Regions from separate parts of the Kitasatospora sp. NPDC088264 genome, predicted to be linked through region 2. Evidence: riboswitches for the same ligand, from Rfam matches in the RefSeq annotation. Region 2 holds a riboswitch; the other holds the start of a gene.
The links. Region 2 has a riboswitch for S-adenosylmethionine ahead of AB0O82_RS12935 (aminotransferase class V-fold PLP-dependent enzyme). Riboswitches for the same ligand answer to the same signal wherever they lie in the genome.
Positions count from the first base shown of each region.

Region 1: linked by a shared signal. The riboswitch ahead of thrC (threonine synthase) and the one ahead of AB0O82_RS12935 (aminotransferase class V-fold PLP-dependent enzyme) in region 2 are both predicted to bind S-adenosylmethionine.

Region 1 is NZ_JBFBIR010000021.1:4,463-18,743, reverse strand. It holds gene AB0O82_RS18575 (helicase-associated domain-containing protein) at 1-29, shown strand, start outside; gene AB0O82_RS18570 (hypothetical protein) at 50-301, opposite strand; gene AB0O82_RS18565 (DNA repair helicase XPB) at 491-2,128, shown strand; gene AB0O82_RS18560 (AAA family ATPase) at 2,472-4,523, shown strand; gene AB0O82_RS18555 (copper homeostasis protein CutC) at 4,581-5,267, opposite strand; gene AB0O82_RS18550 (hypothetical protein) at 5,326-6,324, opposite strand; gene AB0O82_RS18545 (PadR family transcriptional regulator) at 6,321-6,704, opposite strand; gene AB0O82_RS18540 (hypothetical protein) at 6,826-7,182, opposite strand; gene groL (chaperonin GroEL) at 7,278-8,900, opposite strand; gene AB0O82_RS18530 (cold-shock protein) at 9,247-9,450, opposite strand; gene AB0O82_RS18525 (MoaD/ThiS family protein) at 10,040-10,318, opposite strand; gene thrC (threonine synthase) at 10,358-11,638, opposite strand; SAM riboswitch class I at 11,656-11,792, opposite strand; gene AB0O82_RS18515 (glucosyl-3-phosphoglycerate synthase) at 11,940-12,941, shown strand; gene AB0O82_RS18510 (trehalose-6-phosphate synthase) at 12,992-14,281, shown strand, end outside.
Region 2 is NZ_JBFBIR010000012.1:151,035-165,315, forward strand. It holds gene AB0O82_RS12915 (NYN domain-containing protein) at 1-1,002, opposite strand, end outside; gene AB0O82_RS12920 (hypothetical protein) at 1,305-1,568, opposite strand; gene AB0O82_RS12925 (rhomboid family intramembrane serine protease) at 1,770-2,552, shown strand; gene AB0O82_RS12930 (Lrp/AsnC ligand binding domain-containing protein) at 2,594-2,875, shown strand; gene AB0O82_RS12935 (aminotransferase class V-fold PLP-dependent enzyme) at 2,903-4,282, opposite strand; SAM riboswitch class IV at 4,336-4,453, opposite strand; gene trpD (anthranilate phosphoribosyltransferase) at 4,561-5,637, opposite strand; gene AB0O82_RS12945 (hypothetical protein) at 5,758-6,183, opposite strand; gene AB0O82_RS12950 (heme-copper oxidase subunit III) at 6,578-7,198, shown strand; gene AB0O82_RS12955 (c-type cytochrome) at 7,386-8,195, shown strand; gene AB0O82_RS12960 (Rieske 2Fe-2S domain-containing protein) at 8,204-9,256, shown strand; gene AB0O82_RS12965 (ubiquinol-cytochrome c reductase cytochrome b subunit) at 9,253-10,905, shown strand; gene AB0O82_RS12970 (GntR family transcriptional regulator) at 11,012-11,383, shown strand; gene AB0O82_RS12975 (Ig-like domain-containing protein) at 11,403-12,665, opposite strand; gene AB0O82_RS12980 (cytochrome c oxidase subunit 4) at 12,845-13,261, opposite strand; gene ctaD (cytochrome c oxidase subunit I) at 13,261-14,281, opposite strand, start outside.

The DNA of each region.
Region 1 (14,281 bases), on a different contig from region 2:
TCACCGGCGTCGCGGAGCTCGCCGAGTAACCCCGGCGACAGGGCCGGGCTCAGTGCCCCTGCGACTCCTTCATCTTCTCCTTGACGGCCTTGTCCGCCAGGCTGCCGATCTCCCCCTGCCCGACCGGCAGCGAGCCGCCGCCGACCTGGTCGGCGATCAGGAATCCGGGCGCGGCGAGCAGCCCGCCGGGCCCCTCCCCGATCCCCGCGAGGGCGTGCGCGGAGCCGGCGGACGAGGCGGTGGCCGCGAAGGCCGTGCCCATCAGGGCGAGAGCGGTGAGAACGCGCTTCGACTTCTTCATGACCGGCTCAACGAGCGATGCGCACCGTGGTCACCCGGCGCCGTCGCCCGGAGCGCGGGCTCGGTCGCCCGTACGAACGGAAGGAGCCCGTTCCCGTTCGGAAGGAGCCCGACCACGTTCGCCGCGGAATGCGCGACACTGGAGGGTCTGCGTCAATCCAGCCTGTCAGCCAGTGGAGGGCTTCCCCGCGTGAACGACGGACCGCTCATCGTCCAGAGTGACAAAACTCTTCTCCTGGAGATCGATCACCCCAAGGCCGCCGAGTGCCGCCGCGTCATCGCGCCGTTCGCCGAGTTGGAGCGCGCCCCCGAGCACGTGCACACGTACCGGGTGACTCCGCTCGGGCTGTGGAACGCGCGGGCGGCGGGGCACGACGCTGAGCAGGTGGTCGACGCCCTGGTGACGTACTCGCGCTACCCGGTGCCGCACGCGCTGCTGGTGGACGTGGCGGACACCATGGGCCGCTACGGGCGGCTCCAGCTGCTCAAGCACCCGACGCACGGGCTGGTGCTCGCCACCACCGACCGGCCGGTGCTGGAGGAGGTGCTGCGCTCCAAGAAGATCGCGCCGCTGGTCGGCGCCCGGGTCGACCCGGACACGGTGGTGGTGCACCCCTCCGAGCGCGGCCAGATCAAGCAGGTGCTGCTCAAGCTCGGCTGGCCGGCCGAGGACTTCGCCGGGTACGTGGACGGCGAGGCGCACCCGATCGAGCTGGACGAGGACGGCTGGCGGCTGCGCCCGTACCAGGCGCAGGCCGTCGAGGGCTTCTGGCACGGCGGCTCGGGCGTCGTGGTGCTGCCCTGCGGCGCCGGCAAGACGCTGGTCGGCGCGGCCGCGATGGCGCACGCCAAGTCGACGACGCTGATCCTGGTCACCAACACCGTCTCGGCCCGCCAGTGGAAGCACGAGCTGGTCAAGCGCACCTCGCTCACCGAGGAGGAGATCGGCGAGTACAGCGGGACGCGCAAGGAGATCCGCCCGGTCACCATCGCCACCTACCAGGTGATGACCACCAAGCGGAAGGGCGCCTACGCGCACCTGGAGCTGTTCGACGCCCGCAACTGGGGCCTGGTGGTCTACGACGAGGTGCACCTGCTGCCGGCGCCGGTGTTCAAGTTCACCGCCGACCTCCAGGCCCGCCGCCGCCTGGGCCTGACCGCGACGCTGGTGCGCGAGGACGGCCGCGAGGGCGACGTGTTCAGCCTGATCGGGCCCAAGCGCTTCGACGCGCCGTGGAAGGAGATCGAGGCACAGGGCTACATCGCGCCCGCCGACTGCTGCGAGGTGCGGGTCACCCTGACCGACTCGGAGCGCCTGGCGTACGCCACCGCCGAGCCCGAGGAGCGCTACCGCTTCTGCGCCACCACGGCGACCAAGCGGCGGGTGGTGGAGGCGCTGGTGAAGAAGCACGAGAAGGACCAGACGCTGGTCATCGGCCAGTACATCGACCAGCTGGACGAGCTCGGCGAGGTGCTGGACGCGCCCGTGATCAAGGGCGAGACCAGCAACGCCCAGCGCGAGAAGCTCTTCGAGGCGTTCCGCAACAAGGAGATCGGCGTCCTGGTGGTCTCCAAGGTCGCGAACTTCTCGATCGACCTGCCCGAGGCCACCGTGGCCATCCAGGTCTCCGGGACGTTCGGCTCCCGCCAGGAGGAGGCCCAGCGCCTGGGCCGCGTCCTGCGTCCGAAGGCGGACGGCCACTCGGCGCACTTCTACTCGGTGGTCGCCCGGGACACCGTGGACCAGGACTTCGCCGCCCACCGGCAGCGCTTCCTGGCCGAGCAGGGCTACGCGTACCGCATCATCGACGCGGACGACGTGCTGTAGGACGTGCGGTAGGACACGCCCCGGTACCGGACACCGTCGCGCCCGAGGAGGACCACGCGCGCGGCGGTGCCCGGGGCGGCGCCGCCGTCGCGCACGTCCTCCGGGCCGTACGGGGGCCGGGACCCGCGGGCCCGGGACCTGCGGGGCTGGGACCTGCGGGGCTGGAACCCCGGGGCCCCCGGGTCTAGGATCGTCCGTCTGCCCCCTCCCGAACCGTGGTACCCGCTGAAGTCGCGCGGGCAGCCGGGGGAGGCGCCGACCGCACGGCAACCGGTCGGCCGTACCCACCGTGAGCTCCATCGATCCGCTGCGCCCGCTTCCGGCGCAGCCGGGAAGGTTCGCTGTGCCCGCCACCCCCACCACCGACCCCCTCCAGCGCGAACGCGACCACCTGGCCGCGTCCCGGTCCGCGCTGCGAGCGATGCGCGAGGACGTCCAGTCGCTGGACCTGCGCGACGTGACCGGCACCTGGGTGTCCGCCGCCGTCCTCCAGAACCAGATCGAGGCCCGGATCGCCGCCCTCGCCGACCTCTCGCACACCCCGCTGTTCTTCGGCCGCCTGGACTACCTGCACACGATCAGCGAGGAGCTGAGCGAAGGAGGCGGCGGGGAGAGCTTCTACATCGGGCGCCGGCACGTCCACGACGCCGACGGCGACCCGATGGTGATCGACTGGCGCGCGCCGGTCTCCCAGCCGTTCTACCGGGCCAGCCGCACCGAGCCGCTGGACGTCGAACGCCGCCGCCGCTTCGGCTACACCGGCGGCGAGCTCACCGCCTACGAGGACGAGCACCTGAGCGACCCGGCGGAGGCGGACACCGCCTCCGCCCTGCTCGCCGCCGAGATCGAGAAGCCCCGCGTCGGCCCGATGCGCGACATCGTCGCCACCATCCAGCCCGAGCAGGACGAGATCGTCCGCTCCGACGTGACGGGCACCATCTGCGTCCAGGGCGCCCCCGGCACCGGGAAGACGGCCGTGGGCCTGCACCGCGTCGCGTACCTGCTGTACGCGCACCGCGAGCGCCTCGCCCGGACGGGCACGCTGGTGATCGGGCCGAACAACGCCTTCCTCTCCTACATCGAGCAGGTGCTCCCGGCCCTGGGCGAGCTGGACGTCAACCAGGCGACCGTGCAGCAGCTGGTCGGGCACGTCGAGGTGCGCGGCGAGGACGACCCGCGGGCGGCCCGGCTGAAGGGCGACGCCCGGATGGCCGAGGTGCTGCGCCGGGCGGTGCGCGCGGGCATCACGCTGCCCACCGAGCCCTGCGTGGTGGTCCGCGGCTCCCGCCGCTGGCGCGTCCAGGTGAACGAACTCACCGCGATCATCGAGGAGTTGAAGAGCCGCGAGGTGCGCTACGGCGCCGCCAGGGACGCCCTGCCACAGCGGATCGCGCACACCGTGCTGCTGAAGATGGAACAGTCCGGCGAGGCCCCCGACGACCGGGTGCAGGACGCGGTGGCCCGCAACCCCGCGGTCAAGGCGGTGGCCAAGGAGTGCTGGCCGGCGGTCGACCCGGCGAAGCTGGTGCTGCGACTGCTCTCCGACCCGGAGTTCCTGGCCGCCTGCGCGGAGGGCGTGCTGACCCCGGAGGAGCAGCAGGCGGTGCTGTGGCCCAAGCCGGGCCGCTCGGTGAAGACGGCCCGCTGGACGCAGGCCGACGCCGTCCTGGTCGACGAGGCGACGGACCTGGTGCAGCGCACCCCCTCGCTCGGGCACGTGGTGCTGGACGAGGCGCAGGACCTCTCCCCGATGCAGTACCGCGCGGTCGGCCGCCGCTGCACGACCGGCTCGGCGACCGTCCTCGGCGACCTCGCCCAGGGCACCACCCCGTGGGCAACGGCGAGCTGGCCGGACGCGCTGCGCCACCTGGGCAAGCCGGACGCCCACGTCGAGGAGCTGACCAAGGGCTTCCGGGTGCCGGAGGAGGTCATCGCGTACGCCTCCCGGCTGCTCCCGGCGATCGCCCCGGGCCTGGCCCCGGCGACCTCCGTCCGCGACGCCCCCGGCTCGCTGACGATCCGCCGCCTCCCGGACGCGGAGGCCGTGCCCGCCGTCGTGGCGGCCTGCCGCGAGGCGCTGGAGCACGAGGGCTCGACCGGACTGATCGCCGCCGACGCCCGGATCCCGCTGCTCGCCGAGGCGCTGACCGCGGCCGGCCTGCCGTACCTGTCCCCCGGCGCCGAGACCAGCGCCGAGGCCCGGCTGACGCTCGTGCCGGCCTCGCTGGCCAAGGGTCTGGAGTACGACTACGTGGTGCTGGACGAGCCGGCCGCGGTGATCGCGGGCGAGCCGGACGAGCGGACCGGCCTGCGGCGGCTGTACGTGGCGCTCACCCGTGCCGTCTCCGGCCTGACGGTGCTGCACGGCGAACCGCTGCCCGCGCAGCTGCGCTGAGGAACCGAGCGGCGGGGGCCGGCCCCACCGGGACCGGCCCCCGCCCTCCTCGCGCGCTCAGGCGTCGATCTGGGCCCGCCACTCGGCGACCTTGGCCGCGTCCACCGGCGTCCGCCAGCCGTCGACCCGCACCGCACCGCCGACGTGGAAGCCGTCGAAGCCCTCGGCCCGCAGCCCCTTCAGGTGTTCGGCCCGCAGGCCGCCGCCGATCAGGATCCGCTGCCCGTACCCGGGCTCGCCCGCGCGGGCCAGCTCCGCCAGCAGCACCTCGTACCCGGCGTCGACGCCGGCAGGCGCGCCCGAGGTGAGGAAGGTGTCCAGCCCGGGCAGCGCGCCGACGGCGGACCGCAGGGCGGCCCGGTCGGTGCTGTGGTCGATCGCCCGGTGGAAGGTCCAGCGGCAGCCGGCCACCGCCTCGGCGACGGCGGCGGTGGCGGCCAGGTCGACGGCGCCGACGGCGTGGAGGAAGCCGAAGACGAACTCCTCGGCGCCCTCGGCCCGCAACGCGGCGGCCCGGGCGGCCAGTTCGTCCAGGTCGCCGGGCGCGAAGCCGTCCCGGATCCGGAGCATGACGCGCAGCGGGATGTCGACGGCGGCCCGGATCCGGGCGAAGTCCTCGACGGACGGGGTGAGCCCGTCCGCGGCCATGTCGGTGACCAGTTCGAGCCGGTCGGCGCCGCCCGACTCGGCAGCCTGGGCGTCCTGGGGCGTCAGCGCGATGACTTCGAAAATTGGTCTAGACATATCAGTAGGTTGCCACATCCGGCCGGGCCCGGCGAGCACTTCGCCCTGCCCCCCCGGGTCACGCCAGGCTGCGCCCCTTCCCGGAGTCCCCGCCGAACCATCCGCCGAACCGTCCGCCGGGCCCGCCGCCGGCCCCGATCCGGCGCATCGCCACCGCGGCCGCCACCAGGAGCAGCAGCACCGGCGCCGCCATCGGCAGCACGTGCCAGAACCCGCGGCCCTCGCGCCAGATGTTGAACAGGCCCGCGAACATCGTCAGCGACAGCACCGCGACCCCGACGGCCGCCGGCAGCACCCGGCCGCGCAGCGCGGTGAAGGTCAGCAGCAGCGGCCCGATCAGCAGCGCCGCGAACCACTGCATGTCCAGCGGGAAGGTGGAGTCGCCCCAGTGCTGGAGCGCCACCAGCAGCCCGCCCCCGAGGACCGAGGCCAGCGCCAGCCCGCCGGAACGCCAGGAGGCCCTGGGCAGCAACTCCGTCGGCGCCGCGGCCAGCAGCAGCGCCCCCAGCACGAACGGCATGGTGGCCACGCTGCTGTCCCCCACCCCCCAGAGGTCGAATTCCGGCGGCAGCACGACGGCCTGCGCCAGCACGAACAGCGCGGAGACGGCCTGGAGCAGCGAGATGACCCGCACCGCCGTCCAGCGCCCCGTCACGACGGCCACCGCGAGCAGCAGCGCGATCACCGGCGGCGCGATGGTCAGCGCGTACGTGGTGTACGAGGGGTCCCAGGTCAGCCGGCGGGCGGCCCGCTCCGCATCGCTCACCCACGGCACCAGCGCCGCGCCGGCCAGCGCCCCGGCGACCATCGGCGCGGCCAGCGCGAGCACCCGCCCGGCCAGCGAGGAGCCGGTCAGCCCGAGCCGCACCCGCAGCCCGTACGCGGCCAGGTCGAACGCCTCACGGGCGACGGCCGAGCGGCCCGCCTCCGCCGTGGTGTCGGCGAACACCGCGGCCAGTTCCTCGCCGCGCTCCCGGCGGTAGCGGGGCGGGTAGAACTGCAGCGCCGCCCGCAGCGCGGTCGAAGGCGCCCCCATCGTCGGTGTGGTCATGGTCATGCGAAGAACCCCCTCATCATCGACTTCCCCTCCGGCTCCGGCTTGCCCTGGAGCGCCGACCAGACGTTCGCGAGACGGCGCTCCGCCTCGGTGGCGACGGCCCGCAGCCGCTCCGCCTCGGAGGCCAGCGCCTCCCGGCCGACGCTGGTCAGCGCGTAGCTGCGCCGCGCCCGCCCGTCCACGACCTCCTCCGCGGCGACCTCGATCAGCCCCTGCTGGAGCAGGCGGTCGAGGGCGCCGTACAGGGTGCCGGTGCGCATCTTGACCCGGCCCTCGGAGATGGCGGCGATCTCCTGGATGAGGGCGTAGCCGTGTCTCGGGGCGTCCGCCAGAGCGGTGAGCAGCAGCAGCGTCGGCTCCTGCATCGAGCGTTCAGTCATACGACTACATATATCGTCAACCTACCTATAGGTCCAGTACTCCCGCCGCCCGGTCCACGACGCGGACCACGAGCGGACTGGGAACGGACCAGGAGCGGGCTGGGAGCGGACCACGAGCGGGCTAGGAGAGTTCCCCCACCGGCGCGACCACCGCGCCCTGCTTGCCGCACACCCAGTGCGGCTCCGGCCCCAGCTCCGGCTCCACGCCGAGCGCGTGCGGGTCCCCGTCGGCGGCGCAGGCGGTGCACAGCGGCCAGCGCCCGTACGCCTCCAGCAGCGCGTCCTGGATGTCCTGGGCGACCAGCCCGAGCACGTACCCGGTGCCGTCCGGCCACTGCTCCAACCACCAGCGGCGGTGCGTCACGGCCTGCTCCACCAGGGAGACGACGGCGGCGTCCGCCACGTCCCGCGAGGTGAGGTCGGCCAGGATCAGCGCCCGCGCGTTGTGCAGCGCGGTCTCGATGTCGTCGGAAGCCATCTGTCCATTCTCCGGTAGAACGCCGTGTGGGCGGCCCCCCGAAGGGGACCGCCCACACGATCAGGAACCAGCCGATCCGATCGGTGCGATCAGGATCAGAAGTCCATGTCACCGCCCGGCATGCCGCCGCCGGCGGCCGCAGCGGCCTTCTCCGGCTTGTCGGCGATGACGGCCTCGGTGGTGAGGAACAGCGCCGCGATGGAGGCGGCGTTCTGCAGCGCGGAGCGGGTCACCTTGGCCGGGTCGATGATGCCCTCGGCGATCAGGTCGACGTAGGTGTTGGTGGCCGCGTTCAGGCCGTGACCGGCGGGGAGGTTGCGCACCTTCTCCACCACGACGCCACCCTCCAGGCCGGCGTTGGTCGCGATCTGCTTGATCGGGGCCTCCAGCGCGACCTTGACGATGTTGGCACCGGTGGCCTCGTCGCCCTCCAGCTCCAGCTTGTCGAAGGCGACCGAGGCCTGGAGCAGCGCGACGCCACCACCGGCGACGATGCCCTCCTCGACGGCGGCCTTCGCGTTGCGGACGGCGTCCTCGATGCGGTGCTTGCGCTCCTTGAGCTCCACCTCGGTGGCCGCGCCGGCCTTGATGACGGCCACGCCGCCGGCCAGCTTGGCGAGGCGCTCCTGGAGCTTCTCGCGGTCGTAGTCCGAGTCGCTGTTCTCGATCTCGGCGCGGATCTGGTTCACGCGGCCGGCGACCTGCTCGCTGTCACCGCCACCGTCGACGATGGTGGTCTCGTCCTTGGTGATGACCACCTTGCGGGCGGTGCCCAGCAGGTCGATGCCGGCGTTCTCCAGCTTGAGGCCGACCTCCTCGGAGATCACGGTGCCACCGGTGAGGATGGCGATGTCGCCGAGCATGGCCTTGCGGCGGTCGCCGAAGCCCGGGGCCTTGACGGCGACGGACTTGAAGGTGCCGCGGATCTTGTTCACGACCAGGGTCGACAGGGCCTCGCCCTCGACGTCCTCGGCGATGATGACGAGCGGCTTGCCGCTCTGCATGACCTTCTCCAGCAGCGGCAGCAGGTCCTTGACCGAGCCGATCTTGGAGTTGGCGATGAGGATGTAGGGGTCCTCGAAGGTCGCCTCCATGCGCTCCAGGTCGGTCGCGAAGTAGGCGGAGATGTAGCCCTTGTCGAAGCGCATGCCCTCGGTGAGCTCGAGCTCCAGACCGAAGGTGTTGCTCTCCTCGACGGTGATGACGCCTTCCTTGCCGACCTTGTCCATGGCCTCGGCGATGAGCTCGCCGATCTGGGTGTCGGCGGCCGAGATGGAGGCGGTGGAGGCGATCTGCTCCTTGGTCTCCACGTCCTTGGCCTGGGCCAGCAGCTGGTCGGAGACGGCGGCGACGGCCTTCTCGATGCCGCGCTTCAGGGCCATCGGGTTGGCGCCGGCGGCGACGTTGCGCAGACCCTCGCGAACCAGGGCCTGGGCGAGCACGGTGGCGGTGGTGGTGCCGTCACCCGCGACGTCGTCGGTCTTCTTGGCGACCTCCTTGACGAGCTCCGCGCCGATCTTCTCGTAGGGGTCCTCGAGCTCGATCTCCTTGGCGATGGAGACACCGTCGTTGGTGATCGTGGGGGCGCCCCACTTCTTCTCCAGCACGACGTTGCGACCCTTGGGGCCGAGCGTGACCTTCACTGCGTCGGCGAGCTGGTTCATGCCACGCTCAAGGCCGCGGCGAGCTTCCTCATCAAAGGCGATGATCTTGGCCATCAGAAGTGGTCCTCCGGGACACGGTCGACTGCTCGGACCAAGGGGTGCCCGCGACGGACGGCCCTGGTGTGCGGGGGTCCTTTCCCCTACCGCTCCCGGGGGCCTCACCGACCCGGTCCGCTGTCACTCTCACGCTGTGAGTGCTAACGCCAATAATTAGCACTCGGGGTGGTCGAGTGCAAGCCCAATCGCGATCCCGCGAGCCGCCCGGGGCGCTCCCGCCGACCCGCGCAACTCCCCGCCGGGGAACGCCGACGGGCCCGTACGACGCGTGTCGCACGGGCCCGTCGAGAAGCGAGTGGTCACCAGCCGTGGGCCGCGCCGAGCTCCTGGGGTCGGAAGGGGGTCACACCGCGGCGCGGACCATGTCCGCCTGCGGGCCCTTCTGTCCCTGGGAGATCTCGAACTCGACCCGCTGGCCCTCCTCGAGGGTGCGGTAGCCGTCCATCTGGATCGCGCTGTAGTGGACGAAGACGTCCGCACCACCGTCGACCGCGATGAAGCCGTAGCCCTTCTCCGCGTTGAACCACTTGACGGTGCCCTGAGCCATTCCGAACTCCCCTAGTGCTGTGCTGGCCCTTCACGCGCCCGCAGGTCGCGGGCCCGGGTCTGGTTTGAAGGCCGGCCCGGGGAACCCCCCCTGGGCGCAGCCGTGCACGCCGCAACCCTCCGCCGGGGGTGCCTGACGGCGCCCTGTGAGCGGGTGATTACGTCGACCGCGGCTGAATGTATCCGGATCGACGCCCTCTGCAACAGGGTCAGCTGCGGGGAATTCCGGCACCACGCCAAGGGGCAGGACGGGCCAAAGCGGGAGGAATTCGGCATTTCACGCCGGACATAGCGGACGGATTACTGCAAATCCCCGCGGGAATTCTGACATCTGCCTGACATGTTTCACGGCCCAGGCACCCGACCGGTCTCAGCGGCCGGACGACCGTCCGGCGATTCGCGGGTGATTCGCGGGTGAGGATGAGGGGAAGCCCTGTTCCCAACCGAGCCACACTCTACTCCGACTTGACCCCGCCATATTCCCGCCGAAATGCGGCCGGCCGCCCGTGCGTACGGAGAACGGAATTCCGTACGCGCGGACGGCCGGTCGGACGAGCGGCTCGGGCGGGGTGCCCGGATCGGGGCGCGGCTCAGCAGCCGCCGGCCACCGCCGGGATGATCGAGACGCTGGCGCCGTCCGCGATCCCGGTCGCCAGGCCCTCGGCGAAGCGCACGTCGTCGTCGTTCACGTAGACGTTGACGAAGCGGCGCAGCTTGCCGGCGTCGTCCAGGATGCGGGCGGCGATCCCCGCGTGGTTCTTCTCCAGGTCGGCGATGACCTCGCCCAGGGTGGCGCCCTCGGCGGCCACCTCGGCGGCGCCGCCGGTGTAGGTGCGCAGGATGGTGGGGATACGGACGTTGGCGCTCATGGTTCTCCTAGCGGACAGGGCCCAGCGGGGTGGGGGGATTCAGGCGGACGCGAGGCCGGCGTCGTGGAAGGACGCCAGGGTCGGGCGGATGACGGCGGTCATCCCGGCCCCGGCGACGGCGTCCAGGGTCTTCAGGCCGTCGCCGGTGTTGATCGCGACGGTCTCCTTGGCCGGGTCCAGCTGGCCGGTCTCCACCAGCTTCTTCAGCACGCCGACGGTCACCCCGCCCGCGGTCTCGGCGAAGACGCCCTCGGTCCGGGCCAGCAGCCGGATCGCGTCCACCACCTCGGCGTCGGTGACGTCCTCGACCGCGCCGCCGGTGCGCCGGGCGATGTCCAGCACGTACGGGCCGTCCGCCGGGTTGCCGATCGCCAGCGACTTGGCGATGGTGTCCGGCTTGACCGGGCGGATCACGTCCTGGCCGGCCTTGAACGCCGCCGACACCGGGGAGCAGCCCGCCGCCTGGGCGCCGAAGACCTTGTACGGCCGGTCCTCGACCAGGCCGAGCCTGATCAGCTCCTGCAGCCCCTTGTCGATCTTGGTCAGCTGGGAGCCGGAGGCGATCGGGATGACGATCTGCTCCGGCAGCCGCCAGCCGAGCTGCTCGCAGATCTCGTACGCCAGCGTCTTGGAGCCCTCGCCGTAGTAGGGGCGCAGGTTGACGTTGACGAAGCCCCAGCCCTCGCCGGCCGGGTCGCCGATCAGCTCCGAGCAGAAGCGGTTCACGTCGTCGTAGTTGCCCTCGATGCCGACCAGCTCGCCGCCGTACACCCCGGCCATGACGACCTTGCCCTGCTCCAGGTCGTGCGGGATGAACACGCAGGACTTGAAGCCGGCCCGGGCGGCCGCCGCGCCCACCGCGCCGGCCAGGTTGCCGGTGGAGGAGCAGGAGAGCGTCGTGAAGTCGAAGGCCCGCGCGGCCTCGATGGCGCAGGCCACCACGCGGTCCTTGAACGAGTGGGTCGGGTTGCCCGAGTCGTCCTTGATGTGCAGCTGCGCGGTGAAGCCCAGCTCGCGGCCCAGGTTGTCCGCCTTGACCAGCGGGGTCCAGCCGGGGTTCAGGTTGGGCTTGGTGGCGACGTCGGCCGGGACGGGCAGCAGCGGCGCGTAGCGCCAGATCGAGCTCGGGCCGGCCTCGATCCGGCGGCGCAGCGCCTCGGCGTCCTCGCTGCCGAAGTCGTACGCGATCTCCAACGGGCCGAAGCACTCCAGGCAGGCGAAGCTCGGACCGAGCGGGAAGCGGGTGCCGCACTCCCGACAGGACAGCGCGGTGGCGGGGCCGAGGTCCACGGATGCGGGTGCGACAGTGTCGATAGCCATGATGGCGGAGGCCTCTCTCCTCATCTTCCCCGTGGCACGGTCGCGCCACAGGCCGGAATTGGCACCTGTCCCGCCGGGGCCTGTCGACAGACAGCCGCGCGAGAAGGTTGCCGGGACGTCAACGGGCCGTTCCCTCAGTCCCTCTGGATGAGCTTGTGAAATTGTGGTGGTGCTCAACGGCGACCCCGGCGTGCAAAGGTCCGGCCGCTGTACGAAGACTGTATCCGAAGGCGTCAACCCCGAACGGGATCGTCCGCCACGCGAGATGGCGCGTCCCACCGACCCCGCCGAGGAGAGTCCCGTGCCCGCCGAACCGACCCCCGCGCTGCTCCCGCAGGCGGCGTCCTGGCTGCGCCGCCGCTCGTGGAGCGCGGTCGACCGGCCGGTGCACGCCCTGCTGGAGGCCAAGCGCCGGACCGGCCACACGGTCAGCGTGGTGCTGCCCGCGCTGGACGAGGAGGCCACCGTCGGCGACATCGTCCGCACCATCCGCCGCGAGCTGATGGAGCGCCTCCCGCTGGTCGACGAACTCGTCGTGGTCGACTCCGGCTCGGCCGACGCCACCGCCGCCGCCGCCGCCCGGGCCGGCGCCCGGGTGGAGTACCGCGACGCGATCCTGCCCCGGCTGCCCGCCGTCCCCGGCAAGGGCGAGGTGCTCTGGCGCTCGCTGCTGGTCACCCGCGGCGACATCGTCTGCTTCGTCGACGCCGACCTGCGCGAGTTCGACCCGGCCTTCGTCTCCGGCATCCTCGGCCCGCTGCTCACCGAACCGGACATCCAGCTGGTCAAGGCCATGTACGACCGGCCGCTGGAGACCGAGGGCGCGGTGGTCCCGGCCGGCGGCGGCCGGGTCACCGAACTGGTCGCCCGCCCGCTGCTCAACCTGCACTGGCCGGAACTCGCCGGTTTCGTCCAGCCGCTCGGCGGCGAGTACGCGGCCCGCCGCGCGCTGCTCGAACGGCTCCCCTTCCCCACCGGCTACGGCGTCGAACTCGGCCTGCTGGTCGACGCGCTGGAGACGGTCGGGCTGGACGCCCTGGCCCAGGTGGACGTCGGCGTCCGGCACCACCGGCACCAGGACGGCCAGGCCCTCGGCCGGATGGCCGCCACCATCTACCGCACCGCCCTCGAACGCCTCGACCGCACCCACCGGCTGAAGGCCTCGGCCGACCTGGTCCACCCGCTGCTGACCCAGTTCACCCGCGACCCGCAGAGCCGGGAGTTCACCGCCCACACCCACCCGGTGACCGCCCTGGAACGCCCGCCCATGCACACCGTGCCCGAGTACGCGACCCGACACTGAACACCCACCGAAAGGGTTTGCCGCTCCGGAGCCCCGGCAACGTACCAACCATGGGCGATCTCACGACCGAACGTTCGAGTGCGACCGGCACCGCCCCCGTCCTGGTGGCCTCCAATCGGGGACCGGTGTCGTTCGGCACCGCGGACGACGGCACGCTGACCCTCCGCCGCGGCGGCGGAGGCCTGGTCTCCGGCCTCTCCGCCATCGACGACCCCGACGCCGTCTGGGTCTGCGCCGCCCTCGGCGCGGCCGACCGGCAGGCCGCCAGAGGGGCCCCGGACGGCCGCCTCGACCTCGCCGGGCACGACGTGGGCGGCCAGGCCGTCCGCATGCTGGACATCGATCCCGACACCTTCGCCCGCGCCTACAACGGCGTCGCCAACTCCACCCTCTGGTTCGTCCACCACCTGCTCTACGCCACCCCCACCGCCCCCGCCTTCGACGCCGGGTTCCGCACCGAGTGGGCCGCCTACCGCGCCTACAACGCCGCCTTCGCCGAGGCGCTGGCCGCCGAGGCCGCCCCCGGGGCCGCCGTGCTGGTCCAGGACTACCACCTCTCGCTGACCCCTGCCCTGCTCCGCGCCGCCCGCCCCGACCTGCGGATCGGCCACTTCTCGCACACCCCGTGGGCCCCGCCCGAGTACTTCCGGCTGCTGCCCGACGACGTCGCCGAGGCCGTCCTCACCGGCATCCTGGGCGCCGACCGGGCCGGCTTCCTGACCCGCCGCTGGGCGCTGGCCTTCGCCGACTGCTGCGCCGACCTGCTCGGTGCCGAGGTCGACCGGGACGCCATGACCGTCACCCACGCCGGCCGCACCACCCGGCTCGGCGTGCACGCGCTCGGCGCCGACGCCGACTTCCTGCGCGAGCGCTCCCACCGCCCGGACGTCGACGAACGCCTCGCCGCCCTCCGCGAGGCCGTCGGCGGGCGGCGCACCATCGTCCGGGTCGACCGCACCGAGCTGAGCAAGAACATCGTCCGCGGCCTCCAGGCCTACCGGCACCTGCTGCGCACCCGCCCCGAATGGCACGACCGGGTGGTGCACATCGCCTTCGCCTACCCCTCGCGCACCGACCTCGCCGAGTACCGCGCCTACACCGCGCAGGTCCAACGGCTCGCCGAGGACATCAACGCCGAGTTCGCCACCCCCGCCTGGCAGCCGCTGATCCTGCACGTCGACGACGACTTCCCGCGTTCCCTGGCCGCCTACCGGCTCGCCGACGTGGCCCTGGTCAACCCGATCCGGGACGGCATGAACCTGGTCGCCAAGGAGGTTCCGGTGGTGTCCGACCACGGCTGCGCCCTGGTGCTCTCCCGCGAGGCCGGCGCGCACGCCGAA
Region 2 (14,281 bases):
CACGTTGTAGCCGTCCACCACCAGGTGCACCTGCGGGATCGCCAGCAGCTGGTCCAGCAGCGCCGGATCGTCGTCGGCCAGACCGCGCCGGGCCACGTCGTGCGGCGAGGCCGCACCCGGCACCACCGCCTCCACCAGGTCCCCCGGCCGGATCTGGGAGACCGGCAGCGCCAGCTCCCGCTGGAGCCCCTGCGCCGACTGCAGCACCGTGTCCAGCAGCAGCCGCAGCCGCATGTCCTCGACGCTGCGGCCCTCGCGGGCCGACCGGCGGCCCTGCTCGGCCGCCGTCTCCAGCTCGCCGACCCGGTGCCGCAGCCGCCGCGCCTCGGACTCCGCGGCGCCACGCTCGGCGGCCGCCTGCGCCCTCGCGGCCTCCAGCTCGGCGGTCAGCCGCCTGGTCTCGGCCTGCGCCCGGCGGGTGTCGCTCTCCAGCGAGCGCACCTTCTTCCGCAGCGACTCGGCCTCCCGGCGGACGTCCTCGGACTCCGCGCGCTGCCGCTCCAGGTCCGCCCGGGCGGCGGACCGCAGCTCGGCGAGCTCCGCCTGCAACTTCTCCGCCAGCCGGGTGGCCTCGGCGGCCGCGCCCTCGGCGCCGGCCCGCTCGGCCTCCTCCCCGGCCTCGGCCACCAGCCGGCTCCAGCCGGCCGACCGCACCAGGTAGGCGGCGGCCGCGACGTCCATCGGATCGGCGGCGCCCGGAACGCTGCCCGACTCCAACGCCTTCACCAGGTCCGGCTGGCCCAGCCTCAGCCGCTCCGCTATCCGCACCCGGAACGCCGGCTCCGACTCCAGCGCCGCGGCCAGCGCCGTGGCCGCGTACTTGGCCCGCCGGGCCGGGGTGAACTTGACGTACTGGCGCAGGCTCTGCGGCAGCTCGCCGGGCGGCAGCCCGCCGAGCGCGTCCGAGGCCAGGCCGACCACGCGCCGGCGCACGCCCTCGGGCAGCGGCCGGTCCAGCTTCTCGGCACCACGCTCCGGCGCCACCTCGCCGGAACCCGCCACCTCGCCGGAACCCGCCGCCCCGCCGGAGCCCACCGACTCATCGGAACCCGCCGCCCCGCCGACGGCCGCGGGCTCGGACGGAGCCGCGTCGGCGGCCCGCGCCTGCACGGCCGCAGCGGGCTGAAGCCCCTGCGCTTCGGCGGGCTCCCTCGCTGCGTCCACCACGTCCTCGGCTCCGATCCTGGTCCTACGGGGTCACGGCCCGCGGCCGCCGCCCTGTCGTCACGCTCCGTGCGTCCTGTCTGTATTGTCCCAGCGCGGCGGGCAGGCGCGCCGCGCACCCGCCCCCGCGCCGTCGGGCGTCAGCCCTGGTCGGCGGAGGCCTCCGCGTTCTCGGCGCCCGGACGGGCCACCAGCTCGACCTGGTCCACGGCGTTGCACCAGCGGCAGCGCACCGACTCGATCGTCTCGCTCAGCACCTCGGTCTCCTCGACCTTGGACTCGCCGGCCAGGTCGAAGTGCAGGAACTCGGTGACCCGCGCGGTGCGGGTCACGTCGAAGCGGGTGAGGTTTCCGCACAGGGTGCAGCGCCAGCGCGTCTCGGCGGTCAGGGCGGGGACGGTCATCGGGGGTCCTCTCGGGTGGTCCCTGGGTGGGCTAGGCGCTCCCCCCGGAGCCCCGGCGTCGGCGGCGGGAGGCGGGATTGCCCGCCCCAAGCCTATTGCCTGAGGCAACCATCCCGGCCACCAGTCAGGAGAACGAGCGGGCTAGTCCACCTGCCGTACAAGGCCGTGTCACACGCCCGACACGGAGGGATGCTTGGCCGCATGGCACTGACGGCCCCCGGGCACACCGACGCGCGGGGCGAGCACCCGTCCGTGCCCGCCCCGGCGGTCACCTACGCCCTGATCGCGGTCAACACCCTGGTGTTCCTGCTGGGCCCGGCCGCCGGGCTCAACCCGCTGTACGGCACCGGCCAGTCCCGGCTCTGCGCGGAGCAGCGGTACGAGCAGCGCTGGGGCGTCATCCCCACCGAGGTGCTGGCCGGCCGCCCGCTGACCGCCGAGCAGCTGGCCCAGGCCCCCGACCCGGCCCCGGGCTGCCCGGCCGCGCCCACCCCGGGCAAGCACCCGGCGCTGTCCGTCCTCACCGGGCTCTTCGTGCACGCCGGCTGGCTGCACCTGCTGGGCAACCTGCTCTTCCTCCACGTCTTCGGCCCCACCGTCGAACGGCGGCTGGGCCGGGCCCGGTTCGCCGTCTTCTACCTGGCCGCCGGCAGCCTGGCCACGTACGGCTTCGCCCTCGCCGAGGCGCACTCCCCGGGCTCCACCCGGGTGCTGATCGGCGCCTCCGGCGCGATCTCCGCCGTCCTCGGCGCCTACCTGCGCTTCCATCCGCGCGCCCGGGTGACGACGCTCGTCCCGCTGCTGCTGTTCCTGCCGCTGCGCTTCCCGGCCTGGCTGGTGCTCGGCCTCTGGTTCGCCCTGCAGTGGTGGTCGGTCCACTCGGCCGGGCCCGGGGTGGCCTATCTGGTTCACGTGATCGGCTTCTCGGCGGGCTTCCTCTACGCCTGCACGGCGGTCAGCCACCCCCCGAGACGACCCGGCTGACGCCCGATACGCTGGCGGCACCCCACAAAGGAGCCCGAACAGTGATCACCGCCATCGTCCTGATCAAGACCAGTGTCGACCGCATCCCGGAGATCGCCGAAGCCATCGCGGCCATCGAGGGCGTCAGCGAGGTGTACTCGGTGACCGGTGGCTACGACCTGGTGGCGATGGTCCGGGTGCGCCGGCACGACGATCTGGCCGCGGTCATCCCGGGCCGGCTGAACAAGGTCCCGGGCGTGGCCCACACCGAGACCCAGATCGCCTTCCGCACCTACTCCCAGCACGACCTCGAGGCCGCCTTCGCCCTCGGCCTGGACGAGTAGGCCCCTCGGCCCCGCAGACCGGGCCCCTCAGCCCTGCTGACGCCCCCGGTCGACCTGCACGGTGGCGACGCAGCGCCCGCCCTCGTTGCGGTAGTTCCACGCGGCACCGTCCGTGACCAGCTCGCGCACGGCGGTCAGGAAGCGGTCGACGTGCTCGTCCGGGGTCCCGGCCCCGAAGCTCACCCGGATCGCGTTCAGGCTGCGCTCGCCGGGCAGCGACGGCTCGGGCGCCCCGCACTCGGAGGGGGAGACCTCTTCGTCCCCGAGCAGGGTGCGCAGCAGCGGGTGCGCGCAGAACAGGCCGTCGCGGACCCCGATGCCGTACTCGGCGGACAGCGCGGCCGAGAAGTGCGAGCTGTTCCAGCCCTGGACGACGAAGGACAGCACGCCCACCCGGGCCGCCTCGGCGCCGAACAGGGTCAGCACCTTGACCTGCGGGATCTCCGCCAGCCCGGCGGTCAGCCGGGCGATCAGCTGCCGTTCCCGGGCCTCCAGCACGTCGAAGCCCGCCTCGCTCAGCGCCCGGCAGGCCGAGGCGATCGCGTAGGCGCCGATGACGTTCGGCGAGCCGGCCTCGTGCCGGGCCGGACCGGAGTGCCACTGGACGGCCACCGAGCCGTCGGTCCCCCGGGCCACCGTCCGGGTCGCCCCGCCGCCGGCCAGGTACGGGTCGGCCGCGTCCAGCCAGTCCGCCCGGCCGGCCAGCACGCCGGCGCCGAAGGGCGCGTAGATCTTGTGGCCGGAGAAGGCGATCCAGTCGACGTCCAGCTCGCGCACCGAGACCCGGTGGTGCGGGGCCAGCTGGGCGGCGTCCAGCACCACCCGGGCGCCGTGCCGGTGCGCGGTCCCGGTCAGCTCGGCGACCGGCCACAGCTCGCCGGTCACGTTGGAGGCTCCGGTGACGCAGAGCAGCTTGGGGCCCTCGGGCGCCTCGGCGAGCGCGGCGTCCAGGGCGGCGACCGCCTCGGCGTGCGAGCGCGGCGCGCGCAGGTAGTGGACGTCGAGCCCGGCGTGCGCCCAGGGCAGCAGCGAGGCGTGGTGCTCGGTCTCGAAGGCGAACACCCGGGTCCCGGCCGGGACGGCCGAGGCGAGCAGGTTCAGCGAGTCGGTGGTGGCCCGGGTGAAGACCACCTGGTCGCCCTCGCGCAGGTCGAGGAACTCGGCGACGGTGCGGCGGCTCTGCTCGAACAGGTCGGTGGACAGCTGGGAGAGGTACCCCGCGCCGCGGTGCACGCTGCCGTAGTAGGGGGCGTAGGCGGAGACGTCGTCCCAGACCCGCTGGAGCGCCGGGGAGCTGGCCGCGTAGTCGAGGGCCGCGTACCCGACCTTCTCGCCGCTGGCGAGCGGGACCTGGACGTCGTGGCCGAGGACGGCGAGGGGGGCGCAGATTTCGGTGGCGATCGACATGAGGATGCACTCCTTCTGGGGGTGTGGGACCCCGGGAGTGCTAAGTCGTCGGGCGTCCGCGCTTGCCGCACGGACGATTCGCCGAGCGACCCGGTCCTCACCCAGGGCACCCCGCCACGGACGGAGGGTTGCCGGACAGCAAGCTGGGGCTTGACGCTGTCACTCATGACCTGGCCAAGACTCTAGGTCGCGCCCAGCGAGTGGTCAAACAGGCATCCACCATCCGGACAGCCGAGGAGCCCGCGCCGGCGTTCCGGCACGGGCTCCCAAGTACCGCCTCACACCCGGCTGGTGGCCTCCGACCAACGCCGCAGCAGCTCCTGCGCCGCGCCCGAGTCGATGGCCCGCTCGGCCCGCGCCATGCCCGCCGCGAGCTGTTCGGTGAGCGGCGCCTCACCCAGGTCGAGCGCGACCAGCGCCGCCGCCGTGTTCATCAGGACGGCGTCCCTCACCGCCCCGCGCTCGCCGGCCAGCAGCCGCCGCGCGACCTCGGCGTTGTACGAGGGGTCCGCCCCGCGCAGCGCCTCGATGCCGACCAGCTCGACGCCGACGTCCCGCGGGTCGAAGGCGGTCTCGGTGACGGTCCCGTCCCGCACGATCCACACCTGCGAGGTGGTGGTGATGGTCAGCTCGTCCAGGCCGTCGTCGCCCCGGAAGACCAGGCCGGTCGAGCCGCGCCGGGCGAGCACGCCGGCGATCAGTCCGGCGAGCCGGGTGTCGAAGCAGCCGATCGCGTGCGAGGTGACCTTGGCCGGGTTGGTCAGCGGGCCGAGGATGTTGAACGCGGTCGGCACCCCGAGGTCGCGCCGGGCGGTGGCGGCGTGCCGCATCGACGGGTGGAACTTGGCCGCGAAGCAGAAGGTCAGCCCGACCTCCTCGGCGATCTCGGCGACCCGCCGGGCCGACAGGTCGAGGCGGACGCCGAGCTTCTCCAGCACGTCCGAGGAGCCGCTGGCCGAGGAGGAGGCCCGGTTGCCGTGCTTGACCACCTTGGCGCCGGCCGCGGCCGCGACGATCGCCGACATGGTGGAGATGTTGACGGTCTTGGCCCGGTCGCCGCCGGTGCCGACGATGTCCACGGCCGGGCCGGGGATGTCCAGCGGCTCGGCGTGCGCGTACATCGCGTCCACCAGGCCGGTGATCTCGTCGACCGTCTCGCCCTTGGCCCGCAGCGCCACCATGAACCCGGCCACCTGGACGGGGGACGCCTCGCCGCTCATGATCCGGTCCATCGCCCACGCGGTGGCCGAGCGGTCGAGGTCCTCCCCCTTCAACAGCGCCGCCAGGACGTCCGGCCAGGTGCGGACCACCTGCGCGGGTGCGGTACCACCGTTCGCAGGGTTCACGTTCACCATGGCTGACTCCAGCTGTTGTCGGGTTCCCCGCGTCGGGGGGACGTCCGTACGGATGGAGTCAGCCTATCGACCGGCGGGGTTCCCGCGGCGGCGTCTTCTCTAGTCCTGAGACGGCACCGCTCAGCGGCTGACGGGCGCCCGCTTGGCCAGCCGCGCCCGCAGCAGGGTGGCGACCGCCTCGGCCAGCGCCACCGGGTCCACCGGGCGCGAGATCGCGGCGTCGGCCCGGCTCCAGGCGGCCAGCCAGGAGTCCTGCGGCCGGCCGATCAGCACCAGCACCGGCGGGCAGCCGTAGATCTCGTCCTTGAGCTGGCGGCCGAGCCCGAGCCCGCCGGCCGGCACCGCCTCGCCGTCCAGGATGCAGAGGTCCACGCCGCCCTTCTCCAGTGCCTTCAGCACCGCGGGGGTGGTTGCGCACTCCAGGTAGGACAGTTCCGGAAGGTCCTCGACGGGCCGGCGGCCGAGTGCCGTCAGCACCTGCTCTCGGGTGTTGCGGTCATCGCTGTAGACGAGGACGGTGAGCGTCTCGTCGGTCGTGTACGCCATGGGCCCTGCTCCCTCAAGTGTGATCCGGACCACGTTCGCCTGATCCGGATGCTACTCCCGATCACCCGTCGCCGAGTCCCCCTCGCGGACCTTCCTCCTCAGCCGCCGCGCCCGCGACTCACCCGCCCGGAGGACGGCCCGTCACCCGGACCCGTCCAGACCACCCGTACGGCCGATAAGGGGCCCGCGCATTACCCCCGGAGGCTCCGCCAAGCGTGCAACGACGCGCTGGGCAACGGGGTCGCGGGCCCCTTCGAGGAACCGTCAGAAAAGGGACACGCCGCTGCTCAGCCGCCATTGGGGCCCCCCACCGCCCTCCAGGGGGGCATACCGCACGCACCGGACACTCCGAGGGACACCCCCCGGCGTGAAGACGGAATAAGGGACCGACATAATGTCCGTCGTGGCGACAGCAACAGCAGTAGAAACCGGGCACGCGCACGGATCGGTCAACCGGCCGAACATGGTCAGCGTCGGAACGATCGTCTGGCTCAGTTCCGAGTTGATGTTCTTCGCGGCCCTCTTCGCGATGTACTTCACGCTCCGCTCCGTCAAGGGAGCCGAGTTCTGGACCGAGAAGGCGCACGCCCTCAACGTGCCCTTCTCCTCGGTCAACACCACGATCCTGGTGCTCTCCTCGCTGACCTGCCAGCTCGGCGTGTTCGCTGCCGAGCGCGGGGACGTGAAGAAGCTCCGCTCGTGGTTCGTCATCACCTTCGTGATGGGCGCGATCTTCATCGGCGGCCAGATCTTCGAGTACACCGAGCTGGTCAAGAAGGACGGCCTCTCGCTGTCCTCCGACCCGTACGGCACGGTGTTCTACCTGACCACCGGCTTCCACGGTCTGCACGTGACGGGTGGTCTGATCGCCTTCCTGCTGGTCCTGGGACGGACGTACGCAGCCAAGCGCTTCACGCACGAGCAGGCCACCGCCGCGATCGTCGTGTCGTACTACTGGCACTTCGTCGACGTCGTGTGGATCGGCCTGTTCGCGACCATCTACCTGATCAAGTAACCAGCTGATCAGGTCGCTGGCCACCGGCTTCGGTCCCCGCCCTCACCGGCGTCGGGCCGATTCTGCCGGTGGCGACGCTCCCACCGACCGACCGCGCGCGCAGCCCTAGACAGGCAGCCTCGTGCCGGCCAGACCGGCCGCCGGGTGCACCCACCAGTCGACCAGATCCTGACACCGGGGTTATTCCGTGAAAAAGCTCTCCGCACGACGGCGCCACCCATTGGCGGCGCTGGTCGTCCTACTTCTCGCCCTGGCGGCAACCGGGGGGCTGTACGCCGCGTTCGCGCCCGCCGACAAGGCGCAGGCCGACGTCGCCGCGCAGTCGCTCGCGATCGATGAGGGCAAGAAGCTCTTCGCCGTGGGCTGCTCCTCGTGCCACGGCCTGAACGGCCAGGGCAGCAGCGACGGTCCGAGCCTGGTCGGCGTCGGCTCCGCCTCTGTCGACTTCCAGGTCGGTACCGGCCGCATGCCGGCCCAGCAGCCCGGCGCCCAGGTGCCGCGCAAGAAGAACATCTACTCGCAGGCGGAGATCGACCAGCTCGCCGCCTTCGTCGCCTCGCTCGGCCCCGGCCCGGTGACGCCGACCCCGGAGCAGTACACCTCGACCAACCCGGACGACATCTCCAAGGGTGGCGAGCTGTTCCGCACCAACTGCGCCCAGTGCCACAACTTCGCCGGCCAGGGCGGTGCCCTGACCAAGGGCAAGTACGCCCCGTCGCTGGAGGGCGTGGACGCCAAGCACATCTACGAGGCCATGCAGACCGGCCCGCAGAACATGCCGTCGTTCCCGGACACCACCATGCCCGAGGAGCAGAAGAAGCAGATCGTGGCCTTCGTCCGCCACACCACCTCCGATGAGCCCAACCCCGGTGGTCTCACGCTCGGCAGCCTCGGTCCGGTGACCGAGGGTCTGTTCGGCTGGATCTTCGGTCTCGGCACGCTCATCGCGGTCGCGATCTGGGTCGCCGCCCACACCACCAAGGCCAAGAAGTCATGAGCCACGACATGTCAGAAGAGAAGCTTCCGGAGTCACACGGCTCCGCCGGTGACGTCGCCGCGCACGGCGACCCGTTCGCCGACCCGGGCCTTCCGGCCCACGAGCCCCGCCGCACCGACATCGACGAGCGGGCCGCCCAGCGGGCCGAGCGTCAGGTCTCGCTGATGTTCGTGGTCTCGATGCTCGCCACCATCGGCTTCATCGCCTCGTACGTGGCCATCGACCCGGACAAGATCGTCTACATCTTCCCGCTCGGTCACGTCAGCGCGCTGAACTTCGCGCTCGGCCTGACCCTGGGCGTCGCGCTGTTCATGATCGGCGCGGGTGCGGTCCACTGGGCCCGCACGCTGATGTCGGACGTCGAGCTGCCGGCCGAGCGCCACCCGATCGAGGCTGACGACGAGGTCCGCGCGGACGTCATCGAGCAGTTCAAGACCGGTGCCGCCGAGTCCGGCTTCGGCCGCCGCAAGATGATCCGCAACACCCTCATCGGCTCCATGGCGCTGGTCCCGCTCTCCGGCGTGGTCCTGCTCCGCGACCTCGGGCCGCTGCCCGAGAAGAAGCTGAAGGAGACGGGCTGGAACGAGGCGACCCCGGCCAAGCCCCTGCAGCTCATCAACATGAGCACCAACCTGCCGATGAAGGCCGAGGACATCGTCATCGGCTCGCTGACCTTCGCCATGCCCGAGGGTCTGCACGTCCACGACGAGGACTTCCAGCAGGCGATCGCCAAGGACGCCCTGATGCTGGTGCGCATCGCGCCGGACGACATCAAGGACGACCGGTCGCGGGAGAAGGCCTTCGAGGGCATCCTCGCCTACTCCAAGATCTGCACCCACGTCGGCTGCCCGATCAGCCTGTACGAGCAGCAGACCCACCACGCGCTCTGCCCCTGCCACCAGTCGACCTTCGACCTGGCGGACGGCGCGCGCGTGATCTTCGGCCCGGCCGGCCACCCGCTGCCGCAGCTGAAGATCATCACTGACGAGAAGGGCTACCTGGTCGCCACCGGCGACTTCGACGAGCCCGTCGGCCCGAGCTACTGGGAGCGTGCTCGATGAGTACGAGCAGCACCACCGGTGCCGCCAAGCCCGCCAGCACGCGCGCCAAGCCCGCCAACAAGTGGGAGGCCGCTGCTGACTGGACGGACGGCCGGGTGGGGATCTACTCCCTCGCCAAGGCCAACCTGCGCAAGATCTTCCCGGACCACTGGTCCTTCATGCTGGGCGAGATCTGCCTCTACACGTTCGTCATCATCATCCTGACCGGTGTCTACCTGACGCTGTTCTTCAAGCCGTCGATGGCCGAGGTCGTCTACAACGGCTCGTACGTGCCGCTCAAGGGCATCGGGATGTCCGAGGCGTACGCCTCGACGGTGGACATCAGCTTCGAGGTCCGCGGCGGTCTGCTGATCCGGCAGATCCACCACTGGGCCGCCCTGGTCTTCGTGGCCGCGATGCTCGTGCACATGATGCGCGTGTTCTTCACCGGCGCGTTCCGCAAGCCGCGTGAGATCAACTGGGTCTTCGGCTTCCTGCTGCTGATCCTGGGCATGTTCGACGGCTTCTTCGGCTACTCGCTGCCGGACGACCTGCTGTCGGGTACCGGTATCCGGTTCATGGAAGGCGCGATCCTCGCCGTCCCGCTGGTCGGCACCTACATCCAGATGTTCCTGTTCGGGGGCGAGTTCCCCGGCCACGACATCGTGCCGCGCTTCTTCACGATCCACGTGCTGCTGATCCCGGGCATCATGCTCGGCCTGCTGGTGGCGCACCTGATCCTGGTCTTCTACCACAAGCACACCCAGTGGGCGGGCCCGGGCAAGACCGAGAAGAACGTCGTCGGCATGCCGCTGATGCCGGTCTACATGGCCAAGGCCGGTGGCTTCTTCTTCCTGGTGTTCGGTCTGATCGCCGCCATCTCGGCGATCGCCACGATCAACCCGATCTGGGCGTACGGCCCGTACCGCCCGGACCAGGTGTCCACGGACGCCCAGCCCGACTGGTACATGGGCTTCTCCGAAGGCCTGATCCGCGTCATGCCGGGCTGGGAGGTCGGCCTGTGGGGCCACACCCTGAACCTGGGTGTCTTCATCCCGCTGATGATCTTCCCGCTGGTCCTGGTCTCGATCGCGGTCTACCCGTTCATCGAGGGCTGGATCACCGGCGACAAGCGCGAGCACCACATCCTGGACCGCCCGCGCAACGCGCCCGTCCGCACCGCGCTCGGCGCCGCCTGGATCAGCCTGTACCTGGTGCTGCTGGTCGGTGGTGGCAACGACCTGTTCGCCACCCACCTGCACCTGTCGATCAACTCGATCACCTACTTCGTCCGCGTCGGCTTCTTCGCGGTGCCGGTCATCACCTTCATCGTCACCAAGCGCTGGTGCCTCGGCCTCCAGCGCCGGGACAAGGAGAAGGTGCTGCACGGCCGCGAGACGGGCGTCATCAAGCGCCTGCCGCACGGCGAGTTCGTCGAGGTGCACGCCCAGCTGCCGCAGAAGGACCTGTACAAGCTCACCGCGCACGAGCAGGTCCAGCCGGTCGAGCTGCCGGCCCAGACGGACGAGAACGGCGTGGCCAGCAAGGCCGGCCTGCTCGGCCGCACCCGGGCCAAGCTGTCCCGCGGCTTCTACGGCGGCAGCGCCCAGATCCCCAAGCCGACCTCCGAGGAGCACCACGAGATCACCAGCGGCCACGGCCACCACTGATCCCGTACGCCCCGCAGCGTCACACCCGAGGGCCGCTGACCAGAGTTCTTCTGGTCAGCGGCCCTCGGGCTTTCCCGTCCCCCGTCCGCACCCTCCAGGAGCTCCCGTGCAGCTGTCCGTCGACCCCGCCGCCGCCACTCCCCCGTACGAGCAGATCCGGGCCCAGATCGCCGAGCGGGCCCGTTCCGGCGAACTGCCGACCGGGCTGCGGCTGCCCACCGTCCGGGCCCTGGCCGAGGAGCTGGGGCTGGCCGCCGGGACGGTCGCCCGGGCGTACCGGGAACTGGAGGCGGACGGCGTGGTGGAGACCCACGGCCGGCGCGGCACGCTGATCGCGGCCACCGGCGACACCGCGCACCGGCTGGCCGCCGCGGCCGCCGCCGAGTACGCCGAGCGGGCGACCCGGCTCGGGCTCCCGCGGGCGGATGCGCTGGCCGCGGTGGACGCCGCCCTGCGGCTGGCCTACCAGGAGGCCTGAGAAGGCGCTCCAGGGGCCCTCAGGCCTCCGGGCGGATCATCCCCGAGGCGTGGGCCTGGGAGGCCGGCGCGGTGGTGCTGACGGGCTCTCCGAGGGCACTGTGCTTGACCCAGTCCGTCCAGGAGATGTTCCAGTCCCCGAAGCCGTTGCCGAACGGCTCCATGGTGGCGCCGCGGCTGTTCACCACCGTCACCAGGTCCCCCACCCTGGTGTTCTGGAAGAACCACTTGGCGTTCTCGGTGCTCATGCCGGTACAGCCGTGGCTGACGTTCTCCAGGCCCTGCGAGCGGACCGACCAGGGCGCCGCGTGGACGTACTCGCCGCTCCAGGTGACGCGGGTGGCCCACTCCACGTTGAGGTCGTAGAACTCCGAGCTCCCGGCCTTTATCCCGATCGTCTCGCCGTTCATCCGGACGGACCGCTCCTGGCCGAGCACCACCTTGACGCCGTTGCGGGTGTCGAAGCCGGGCTTGCCGGTGGTCACCGGGATGCTCCGGACCAGCTCGCCGTCACGGCTGAGGGTGAGCACGTGGGCGGCCGCGTCGACCACCGTCTCGACCCGTGCGCCGATCCGCAGGCCCAGCGTGCTGCGGTCGCCGCCGTAGAGGCCGTCCTCGATCCGGACGCCGGTGCCGTCGAAGGCCAGCGAGACGGTGGTGCCGGCCGGCCAGTACTCCTGCGGGCGGAAGTGCAGTTCCTTGTCGCCCACCCAGTACCAGGCGCCGGTGACGGCGGGCTGGGAGCTGACGGTCAGGACGCGCTCGACCTCCTGGCGGGCCTGCGGGTCCTGCACCGCCTCGGAGAGCTGCACGGTGAGCGGCTGGCCGACGCCGTAGATGCCGCTGCCGGAGGAGTCCGGGCCCAGCTTGGCGGTGAGCAGGCGCTGGGCGGCGAGGGTGCTGAAGTCCGCCGTGGTGTCGCCGCGGCCGCCCTTGCCGTCGTCGGCGGCGATCCGCACCGAGTAGTCGGTGTCGGCCTTCAGCCGGCCGGTGGTCTGCCAGCTGTGCTGGTCCTCGGCGAGCTGACCGGCCACCACCCGGCCGTCCGGGCCGGTCACGGTGACGTCGGTGAGCCGGCTGCCGGGCACGGACGTCACCGTGAGCGGCTTGGAGGGGTCGACCTTGCCCCCGCCCTCGGCCGAGAGGTGGACGAACGCGGCCGCGTCGATCCGGTGGGGGCCGACCGCCTCGCCGCCGCCGGACGAGCAGGCGGCCAGCGGGGCCAGTACTGCGAGGGTCAGCGAGATGCCGCCGATACCTGCGATTCCGCGCCTGTCGGCCATGAAACGCCTCCGAGGGTCCGCACGATTGCTCAGATCGTAGGAACGAGGCTGGCCGAAGCGACATCGGAGCGACCCCGCGTTCACCCGGGTGAGTGGTTTCGTCACCCTGGAGACGCAACGGGGCCGGTCCTCCCCGTGCGGGAGGACCGGCCCTGTCGTCGTCGGCGGAACCCGGGAACCTACTGGTTCTGGTTCTCGCCCCGGTAGAACTCGAAGACCCAGCCGAAGAGGCCGATCAGGATGATCGGGATCGACCAGAACAGCAGCCACCAGCCGAAGATCACTCCGAGGAACGCCAGCGAACCGCCGATCGCCAGGGAGAGCGGCTGCCAGCTGTGCGGGGCGAAGAAGCCCAGCTCGCCGGCGTCGTCCGCCACCTCGGCCTCGGGGTTGTCCCCCGCGCCGCTGTCCACCCGGCGGGCGGTGAAGGCGAGGTAGTACCCGATGAAGGCGCAGAGCGCGAAGGCGAGGAACAGCGCCGTGGTGCCGGCCGCCTCGATCCCGTGCTCCGAGTGGTTGGTCCACAGGCCGTAGGTGACGGCCATCGCGAGGACGAAGACGGCCAGGCCGAGGAAGATCTTTCCCTGTTCCTTCATCAGACGTCGCCCTCCTTCTTGCCCTTGTCCAGCTTCGGGGCGTCGTACTTCGCCGGGGTCACGCCGGCGAGGTGCTTGGCCGGCTCACCGTGGTTCTCCAGGTAGTCCAGCGCGGCGATCTCCGGGTGGTGGAGGTCGAAGGCCGGGGATTCGGAGCGGATCCGGGGCAGGGTGAGGAAGTTGTGCCGCGGCGGCGGGCAGGAGGTCGCCCACTCCAGCGAACGGCCGTAACCCCACGGGTCGTCGACCTCGACCTTCTCGCCGTACTTGGCCGTCTTCCACACGTTGTAGAGGAACGGCAGCATCGAGGCGCCGAGCACGAACGACCCGATGGTCGAGACGGTGTTCAGCGTGGTGAAGCCGTCCGAGGCCAGGTAGTCGGCGTAGCGGCGGGGCATGCCCTCCGCGCCGAGCCAGTGCTGGACCAGGAAGGTGGTGTGGAAGCCGAAGAACAGCGTCCAGAAGGTGATCTTGCCGAGGCGCTCGTCCAGCATCTTGCCGGTCATCTTCGGCCACCAGAAGTGGAAGCCGGCGAACATCGCGAAGACGACGGTGCCGAAGACCACGTAGTGGAAGTGGGCGACGACGAAGTACGAGTCCGAGACGTGGAAGTCGATCGGCGGGGAGGCCAGCAGCACACCGGTCAGACCACCGAAGAGGAAGGTGACCAGGAAGCCGACCGTCCAGAGCATCGGCGTCTCGAAGCTCAGCGAGCCCTTCCACATGGTGCCGACCCAGTTGAAGAACTTCACACCGGTCGGGACCGCGATCAGGAAGGTCATGAAGGAGAAGAACGGCAGCAGCACCTGCCCGGTGACGTACATGTGGTGCGCCCACACCGTCACCGACAGACCGGCGATCGCGATGGTGGCCGCGATCAGGCCGGAGTAGCCGAACATCGGCTTGCGGCTGAAGACCGGGATGATCTCCGACACGATGCCGAAGAACGGCAGCGCGATGATGTACACCTCGGGGTGGCCGAAGAACCAGAACAGGTGTTGCCACAGCATCGCCCCGCCG